DNA from 3 places in the Brevibacillus sp. DP1.3A genome. Region 2 is predicted to be linked to each of the others. Evidence: riboswitches for the same ligand, from Rfam matches in the RefSeq annotation. Region 2 holds a riboswitch; each other region holds the start of a gene.

Region 1 (3,277 bases), 3.3 Mb from region 2:
CCGCGACCTGGACGTGTACTTCTCCTGCTCTCGCCCCTTCTACCAATAGGGCAGGGAGCCCCGCCACGAAAAACGAGAGCGACACGATCATAAAGGCACAATAGATACGGACAGGAATACGGGCATACACCACTACCCATACCGTCATCCAAACAACGACGGCCATCTGCATCCATACATGTCCCACCAAGACGAGTAGTAACAATACACTCGCCAGCAATAACTTATGAGCTGGCGGCAGACGTTTTAGCCTGCTTTGATAAGAAAGTGAATCAAGCTGCAGACCGTTCATTTTTTCCGCTTATCCAACCGACCTTTGTACAAGCCTACAGCGTAGCCAACCACTCCCGCTCCCAACGCCGCCTGCACCGCAAACAATAGACTCTCCGTCTCTCCCCCTGGTGGTTCTATCAGCGGTTGAAACCACGGTTCGTAATTCGGAGCAATTTCCTTAATCGCTTCCTCCGCTACGCCGTCTGCGCCGCCAAATTCCGAATCCTGCACCAGCAACAGCGGGACAATCGCCAATACGATTACCCCCAAGAGTAAAAGCCAGTTCCATCCTTTTTTCACAGCGATTCCTCCCGTTTGAGCAAACGAAGCTGTGTAAGCTCTTTTGCGTTGTAAGATAACAACCAGTTCCAAACAAGGACAGTCAACAGACCTTCACTGATTGCGAGCGGTACTTGCGTGAATGCAAAAATTCCTGCAAATTTGGCAAACGAGGCCAACACTCCGCCAGATTCAGCTGGAAATGCGAGTGCCAGTTGAATCGAAGTCACCACATAGGTAGCGAGGTCAGCCAAAGCAGCCGCCGCAAAAACAGCCAGACGTTGGCTTCCGTTGACCTTCATGATCATCCGATAGATTCCGTATGCCACCAGTGGTCCTACTACAGCCATGGATACAGCATTTGCCCCTAGCGTAGTCAAACCTCCATGTGCCAAAAGCAAAGCTTGAAACAAGAGCACCATGCTCCCTAACACAGACATCGCAAAAGGCCCAAACATAATGGCGCCAAGCCCCGTTCCAGTCGGATGAGAGCTGCTGCCTGTAACCGAAGGTATTTTTAGTGCAGATAAAACAAACGCAAACGCTCCAGCAACGCCAATAAGGAGCTTCATTTCGGGATGTTCTTTTACAATCTTGTTAATCGAGCGAATTCCAAGCATAAAAAATGGCAAGAAGACAGCCCACCAAAATAAGGCCCAGGACAATGGCAAATACCCTTCCATGATGTGCATCGCATGTCCTGTCTCTGGTTCATTGAGCAAAAAATACAGGACAAAGCCCGCGATCATCAGACAAGTCGATACGAGACGATATCGATTCATGTTCATTCCTCCTTCACTGACTTTCGTTCTTTCCTACAAATAAAAAAATCCCATCCATCAATGGACGAGATGTGCACACAAAACAACAGACTGACTATACAGCCTCATTGCCTCGTATTCACCGCTCCTTTCCGCGAAGGTTCTGTGGTGTGGCTACTAGGTAGGTCTCCTGGCTTCCAGATCCATGCGCTCTTTGTCCTTCCCCATACGAAAATGAGTGGTTTCCTTCTCAAAGAGAGCTCCTTGGTTACAGTGGCGGGACCGCTCGGGACTTTCACCCGATTCCCTGTTACCCTTTATGCGTCACATAAAGGCACCTAACGCCGACAATATGCAATTGACAGACAATTCATGTTTGTCCCACATCATTATACCGGATCACTACATAAATCGGAAGAATATAAGCAAAAACGCATAAGCCAATGACCCACTACAAACGGAGCCATCGACCTATGCGTGCTTGTTCTATCTATTCTTTTGCGTCCACGCCAATTACTTCACTAATATGTTTAAAACCATCGCGCTGCATGAGCTTGAGCAGTTTTTTGTTGATTTGCTTGGCAATACCTGGGCCTTGATAAATCATCCCCGTATACACCTGAACGAGACTGGCTCCTGCTCGGATTTTCGCGTAGGCGTCTTCGCCGTTATAAATGCCTCCGACACCAATGATTGGTACCTTGTCTCCTACTTCTTGATAAATCTCCTTTACCCAAGCGGTGGAACGCTCCGTAAGAGGTCTTCCGCTCAAGCCACCAGCTTCCTCGGCAAATCGATGTCCGGAAACCGCCTCGCGTGACAGTGTCGTATTGGTAGCGATAATTCCGGATATGCCTTCTTCAACAGCAGCGTGAACAACATCGCGCATGTGCTCATCCGACATGTCTGGTGCTACTTTCAGCAATATCGGTTTTTTCTTGATGGCACGCGCTTCCATTTCAGTCGCCTTTTCCCTTACTGCACGCACCAAATGACGCAAGCTCTCTGTTTCCTGCAAGTCACGCAGATTCGGGGTATTCGGAGAGCTGATGTTAATGACGATATAGTGACCGTATGCATAGAGCATGTCCATACATTTGCTATAGTCGATGGCCGCCTCTTCATTCGGCGTTACTTTGTTTTTCCCAATGTTAATCCCAATCGGAACATCTGAGTATGCGTAACCGACCAAATGCTGGGAAGCTAAATACGCACCGTGATTGTTGAAGCCCATCCGGTTAATGACAGCTTGATGTTCCGGCAATCGGAACAAACGCGGCTTCGGATTGCCTGGCTGCCCCTGCGGCGTCAACGTCCCGATTTCCACAAACCCAAAACCAAGAGCACCCAACGCATGATAGACTTCTGCATTTTTATCAAAACCGGCTGCAAGTCCGACTGGATTCGGAAACGTCATTCCCCACAGCTTATTCTCCAACCGCTGGTCTTTTACCTGATAGATCATCTTCAGGATGCTTTTGCCTGGAGCAGAATCCTCCACTAGCCTTAAGGCACCAATTGTCTTTTCATGAATCTCTTCCGCATCTTGCTGGAATAGATATTTTCTTATGAGCTGATACATCGGCTGCACTCCTTACTCCGTTTCTACCTTTTTACCTCATAGTAGAATACCATACTTTTTCGGGAGGATGTAACCTTTATACCTGATACATATTTCCAAGCAAGCAGGCAAATCCTAACAACACCACCACGCACAGGGGGATAAGTCTTTCATGAAAGTGGACGGAAAAATCGGGATTGGTCAAGCCATTATGGTGATGATGCTGACGATCGGCATTACGAACCACGTAACCGTCATCCCCCTCGTACTTAGTAAAGCAGGCAGAGATGCTTGGTTGAGCGTGTTGCTTTCAGGTATCCCCTTTTCCTTCTGGGCGTATCTGCTGTTTGTAATTAATCGAAGTTTGGTTCAACAGTCTTTGTATGAGTGGATTTCACAACGA
Region 2 (3,277 bases):
TCGAAGCTCCACACGTTTTTGACAGAGCAAGAGCTGAACGCGGTGTTGATTACCTCTCCCAAGCACGTCTACTATTTGACCGGATTTTTTACAGACCCGCATGAACGTTTTATGGGTCTCGTTATTCCTGCTGAGGGAAAACCTTCTTTAATTGTACCTGCTCTTGATCGTGAGGCAGCGGCAGAGGCTTCGTTCGTTCAAGATATCCATACACATACGGATATCCAAAACCCGTATGAAATCCTCAAGCAAGTGTTACCAGCGAATTTGACGAAGCTCGGTATTGAGAAAAGTCATATGACTGTCGAGCGCTATGAAGCACTTGGACAAGTTGTTCTGGCGTCGAGCTATGTGGACGTGGAAGAGCCACTGCGTGAAATGCGTTTGATCAAATCCGCGGATGAAGTGGATCGTCTGAAGCATGCTGTTCAGTTGGTCGAGGATTCCTTGCGGGAGACCCTGAAAAAAGTCAAGACAGGCATGACCGAGACGGAAATCGTAGCTGAGCTGGAATTCCAGATGAAGCGCTTGGGTGCGGAAGGTCCATCCTTCACGTCCATGGTATTGGCAGGGGAGAAGTCGGCACTGCCACACGGGAAACCAGGAACGCGCCAGGTGCAAGAAGGCGACTTGCTTTTGTTTGATATTGGAGTAGCAGCGAACGGATATGTATCCGATATTACCCGTACCTTTGCTGTAGGCGAGATCAGTGCCCAGCTTCAAGAAATTTACGAGACAGTATTGGCTGCCAACGAAGCGGCAATTGCTGAGATTCGTCCGGGTGTGACCTTTGCGCATTTGGATAAAACCGCTCGCGATGTCATCACTGCAAAAGGCTACGGAGAATACTTCATGCACCGTCTGGGGCATGGACTTGGGATGGATGTACATGAATATCCGTCTGTTCACAGCCAGAACCAAGAAGTGCTTCGTCCAGGGATGGTCTTTACGATCGAGCCGGGCATCTATCTGCCAGGTGTAGGCGGAGTGCGGATTGAAGATGATGTATTGGTTACGGAAACGGGCGTTGAAATTCTCACGCAGTTCCCGAAAAAACTGACTTCTATCAACTAATGAATAAATCGTAAAAATTGAATACGTATCGAATGGTGCTGGATGGCATATGCCGTCAGCTTAAAAGGGAAGTCCGGTGAGAAACCGGCGCGGTCCCGCCACTGTAACGAGGAGCGCCTAGCGTATAGCCACTGTTTTTTGCGAGACAAAAAATGGGAAGGTAGCTGGGTGTGTTGATCCGTAAGCCAGGAGACCTGCCATGCGATCATTTAAAATCGACCCACGAGGATGGGGCAGATGTGGAAGCAGTCTATGAAAGGGCGCCTTTGTGCCTGCTTATAGCTATATCTACGTTTGTCATGCACCTCCCGATAGAAATGGGGGGTGCTTTTTTTGTGGAGGATTTGGTTCAACCCATCATATACATAGAGAAAAGGGGATTACAGATGGTTAAGGCAAACAAATCACATACAGTAATGAAAGGACTAGCTTTCGGTATCATGACAGCTGCCATGCTTTTGGTTTCGGCATGCGGCTCCACTACGACAACACAGGCTCCAGCCAAAACAGAACAAACAGCTGCACCAGCAGCAGAGGGCAAGGCTGTAACACTCACCAATAATGGTATCGAAATGACTTATCCAACAGCACCTGAGCGTGCTGTGACATTGAACCAACACGTCACCGAAATCATGTTGACATTGGGCCTTGCTGATAAAATGGTCGGAACCGCTTACCTAGACGATGAAATCCTTCCAGAGTTAAAAGCAGATTACGACAAGATTCCGGTACTGTCTGATAAGTATCCTACGAAAGAAGTGCTGCTGGCAGCGAACCCAGACTTCGTGTACGCCGGATGGAAAAGCGGATTCGGCGAAAAGGGCGTAGGATCGATGCAGGATTTGGAAAAAGTCGGCATCAAATCGTATCTGCAAACGTCATCTAGTATGCCTGGCCCGACAATCGACGATGTGTTTGCAGACATTACGAATATTGGACGCATTTTCCGTGTGGAAGACAAAGCTGATGATTTGATCAACAAAATGAAGAGTGAAATGGACCAAACGCTTAGTAAAATTGGCAAGGTGGACGAGCCACTTAAAGTGTTCGTGTACGACAACGGGGAAGACAAACCATTCACAGCAGCCAACAACTACATGACGTCCTTAATCAAGACTGCTGGCGGTAAGAACATTTTTGATGACATTCAAAAGGGTTGGGCAGAGGTTAGTTGGGAACAAGTAGTGAGTCGCAATCCAGACGTGATTATTATCGTAGACTACGGTGATAGAACCGTTGAGCAAAAACGTAATTTCCTTTTGACAAAAAAAGAACTGGCGGATATCCCGGCGATTAAAAATCAACGACTAATGGTATTGCCATTGTCTGCGGCTTCTGAAGGCGTTCGAGCACCGATTGCGCTAAAAATTTTGGCGGAAGGACTCTACCCGGATAAATTCAAATAGAGTACACCCCTTTTAAGGGAGGGAATAGCACTGCAACAGATCAAGTTACCTTATATCATCATTACTCTACTGGTCGGACTCTTCCTCTCCATTACGTTCGCAGTTACCTTGGGATCAGTGGAGATTAAGCCGACAACGGTATGGAAAATCGCCTTATCAAAAATTCCGATATTGACCCAATGGATTGAGATGGATTGGTCCAAAGGGGAGCAAACGATTATTTGGGATATTCGCTTTCCGCGTGTACTTTTGGGGGCGATCGTCGGAGCAGGTCTATCTGTCGTGGGAGTAGCGATCCAGTCGTTGGTTCGCAACTCCCTGGCTGACCCGTATGTGTTAGGTGTATCTTCAGGTGCTTCGGTTGGAGCTACCTCGGTGATTATATTCGGAGCATTCAGCATGTACGGGCAGTATGCGCTATCCTTTGGCGCTTTTACAGGCTCCCTTGTGTCAATCATTCTCATTTTTACGCTATCCCGTATCGGAGGACAAAACTCGACGGTACGCCTGCTCATGGCCGGAATTGCGATATCTGCGATCTTGTCGGCCATTACTAGTCTCCTTGTTTTTTCAGCGCCAAATGAGCATGGAATTGGGACGGTCCTGTTTTGGTTAAGTGGTAGTTTGGCTGGTGGGAAATGGGAGTACCTGACGATCCCAACAATGATTGTCGTCATCTGTCTCATCGTCTTAATGGCCCAATATCGCTCGCTCAATGCGATGTTGATGGGCGAGGAGTCAGCGGGGACATTAGGGGTTAATACGGTACAATTCCGCAAGCTTCTCCTGGTGATCAC
Region 3 (3,277 bases), 1.4 Mb from region 2:
TATCTCAATCCATTCCTTGATTTGCGCCTGAATGAAAGCATCGTATTGTTCCACTGTCCAATTCCCTTTTTTAAACTGCTGTCGGGCTTGGCGAACCTCCGCCGTCTGAGGGAAGCTTCCGATTGTAGTAGTTGGCAACAGTGGCAACTTCCACGTATTTTGTTGAATCTCTCGACGTTCGAGATAAGGAACACTTCTTTCAAGTTTTGCTGCAGCTATTTGACGTAAAGCATTCTGCACTCCTCGACGATTCCTCGCTGGAGATAATGCCAGCTTCAGCAAGTCCGCTTCATTTTGGGCGATCTCTTTCGAAATGACATACTTACCATATCGGAATCCTTGGACTAAGAGCTGTACTTCCCCCAGTTTTTCGTCGGCAAACGCCAATGCAGGCATGACTTCCTCTGGCAAGTCGCTCTCTGCTTCAACCGTTACAGGTACATGCAACAAACTACTGGACGGCTGCAGCCACAGCTTTTCGAGTGGTACGATCTCGGAAATTTCTTTGATCAGCTCCCACTTCTCCTCAATGGACGCACGCCATATGTTTCGACCGTCGATGATTCCCGCTCCGAGAATCTTGTCTGCTGGAAACCCCTGTGTTTTCAGATTGGTCAGATTGCGCTTCGCTCCGTGTACAAAATCAAGAGCAATTCCTTTTACTGGTAAGGAAATCAGCTCCTCGTACCAATCCACCGCTTCAAAATAGGTTTGCAGCATGCACTGTAGATGTGGTAGTGCTTGACCGATTTGCGCATAGATACGTTTGATGATGGCGCGATCAAGCTCCGATACATCCAGTGCAAATGCAGGCTCATCGATTTGCACCCATTCCACGCCGTGCAGCTCCAACTCGCGGAGAACGTCTATGTAAAGCGGAACGAGTTGATCCACGACGATCTCAAATTCGTTTTTCTCATATCCTTTGGACAATTTGACAAACGTATACGGGCCTACAATGACGGGCTTTCCGATGATGCCAAACTTTTCCTTGGCCTCCAAATATGCTTGGAGAGGCTTATTCTCGGTTATGGCTGGTTGTCGTTCACCGAACTCCGGGACGATATAATGGTAGTTCGTGTTAAACCATTTCGTCATTTCGCTGGCGACAGCTTCCTTCGAACCGCGAGCCATGGCGAAGTATGTGGCTAAAGAAACCGGGCCTCCTTTGTATTCATAACGCTTGGGGACCATTCCAAACATCACAGCCATATCCAGCATGTGATCGTAGTACGTAAAGTCACCCACAGGGATCAGCTCGACCCCTTTTTCCTGCTGACGCAACAGGTTTTGGTGACGGATTTGCTCCATTTGCTGTACCAGGCTTTCCTCATCGATAGTGCCTGCCCAAAATGCTTCCAATGCCTTTTTCCACTCCCGGTTCTTCCCGATCCGTGGATATCCCAAATTGCTGCTTTTCATGAGCTTCCTCTCCATTCTTTATTCGATCTTGACTTGAATCCGCCCAATAAAAAAGGCATCTCCAACGATCAAAAAGAACGTTAGAAATGCCAAATAAGCACTGAGATCACAGCATCCTAACACCTCCCTATCTCCCGTAGGTTAAGCAGTGTCGTCGAAACAGGCAGGTCTCCTGACTTTGGGATCATCATCTGCACATGCCTTCCCAATCCGTTTGGATCAGTGGCTGATAAATGTGCCGACTCCCCTCATACAGTGGCGGGACCGTGTCGGATTCTAACCGACTTCCCTTTTCATCCTTGGTCGATCTTGATAACCAAAGAACCTGTTCCCACTCTTATGAAGTTATCGTGGTTCTGTGAAGTGCCCCAGTAAACTAGCAGGGCAGCATACTGTTCATACAGTAACACAGAATCCATTTTTTGTCATACTAGAATTTAAAATCATCATCGGTCAACGGCTCTACGTTTAGCGTGCGGACATAACCATTTCCTTTTTTCGAGAAGAAGTCATGCTGCTTCGTCTGCGTGCGAATACCGTTCAGTACGATCGGGTTCACTTCTTCCTCCGGGAATAGCGGGTCCAGCCCCAGATTCATCAAAGCCTTGTTCGCATTATAGCGCACGTACACATGAACCTCTTCAGCCAATCCGATTTCCGTATACAACGAAGTCGTATAGGCCTCTTCATTTTCTTGCAGCTCGTGCAAAAGGGCATACAGTTCCTCTTTTGCTGCGGCCTGCTCGACCACACTCAGACCTTGATAGACTTCTTGCGCGAGAACGCCGACATAGAGTCCGTGGATGCTCTCGTCGCGAACAATCAGATCGATAATTTCCCCGCTGCTTGTCATCTTGCCTTGCCCCGCCAAATAGAGCGGATAGAAGAAGCCGCTATAAAACAGATAGCTTTCCAGGAAGACGGACGCTACCATCGCCATGTATAAGTCTTTCGGTTTCTCAATTTCTTGATAGCGTTTCGAGATGAGGGCCGCTTTCTTTTGCAGATGTGGATTGTTTTCTACCCACGAAAAAATACCGTCAATCTCTTCTGTCGATGCCAGCGTTGTAAAAATACTACTGTACGATTTGGCATGGATTTGCTCCATCATGCCCATGAAGGCGAGAACCGCTTTTCTTTGTAGTCCATCGACATGCTCCATGATCTTCGGCATCCCTACTCCACCCTGAACCGTATCTAGCAAGGTGAGACCGCCCAATACTTTTTTATATGTGTCGCGTTCAGTCGCACTGAGCTCCATCCAGGACATCTTGTCATCTGACAGCGGAATCTCATCATCCGTCCAGAACTGCATGATGTTTTGATTCCAAAACGTCATCGTAAAATCGTCGTCCGGCCTGTTCCAATTGACTGCTTTCATATGGCGTTCCTCTTCTCTATTTGCTTGATGCTTTTCCATTTATAAATCGAGTTCACTAAATAGCGCAGCTAATGCACTCTTCTACAGTCAAATGCTTCGTACGGGTATAGTAGAGTGACTTCAGACCTTTTTTCGCTGCGTAAATGTAATAGCGAGCCAGTTCTCTGGTTGAAATATTGCTGTTCACGTGCAGCACAGTCGAAATTCCTTGGTCGATGTGCTCTTGAATTTCGGCAATCAGATCAATCACTTTGAATTGATCGATTACATACGCCGATTTGTAGTAAAAATAGTTTTCCTGCGACAAGTACGGCATCGGGTAATACGTCGTCGAGTTGGCATACGTTCTCGTTTCGATATGCTCAACGATTGGCATCACACTAGAAGTCGCATTCTGAATGTAGGAAATGCTCTGAGTCGGTGCAATTGCCAAACGGTACGCATGGTAAACGCCATGCTTTTGCACCTTTTGTT

The links. Region 2 has a riboswitch for cobalamin ahead of HP399_RS20750 (ABC transporter substrate-binding protein). Riboswitches for the same ligand answer to the same signal wherever they lie in the genome.
Region 1: linked by a shared signal. The riboswitch ahead of HP399_RS05710 (energy-coupling factor ABC transporter permease) and the one ahead of HP399_RS20750 (ABC transporter substrate-binding protein) in region 2 are both predicted to bind cobalamin.
Region 3: linked by a shared signal. The riboswitch ahead of metE (5-methyltetrahydropteroyltriglutamate--homocysteine S-methyltransferase) and the one ahead of HP399_RS20750 (ABC transporter substrate-binding protein) in region 2 are both predicted to bind cobalamin.

Annotation. Positions count from the first base shown of each region.
Region 1 covers NZ_CP085876.1:1,265,464-1,268,740, reverse strand. The annotation lists gene cbiQ (cobalt ECF transporter T component CbiQ) at 1-292, opposite strand, end outside; gene HP399_RS05715 (energy-coupling factor ABC transporter substrate-binding protein) at 289-573, opposite strand; gene HP399_RS05710 (energy-coupling factor ABC transporter permease) at 570-1,334, opposite strand; cobalamin riboswitch at 1,476-1,670, opposite strand; gene HP399_RS05705 (quinone-dependent dihydroorotate dehydrogenase) at 1,804-2,895, opposite strand; gene HP399_RS05700 (GerAB/ArcD/ProY family transporter) at 3,047-3,277, shown strand, end outside.
Region 2 covers NZ_CP085876.1:4,556,592-4,559,868, reverse strand. The annotation lists gene HP399_RS20755 (M24 family metallopeptidase) at 1-1,074, shown strand, start outside; cobalamin riboswitch at 1,091-1,291, shown strand; gene HP399_RS20750 (ABC transporter substrate-binding protein) at 1,461-2,480, shown strand; gene HP399_RS20745 (FecCD family ABC transporter permease) at 2,550-3,277, shown strand, end outside.
Region 3 covers NZ_CP085876.1:3,193,038-3,196,314, reverse strand. The annotation lists gene metE (5-methyltetrahydropteroyltriglutamate--homocysteine S-methyltransferase) at 1-1,422, opposite strand, end outside; cobalamin riboswitch at 1,567-1,766, opposite strand; gene nrdF (class 1b ribonucleoside-diphosphate reductase subunit beta) at 1,853-2,803, opposite strand; gene nrdE (class 1b ribonucleoside-diphosphate reductase subunit alpha) at 2,859-3,277, opposite strand, start outside.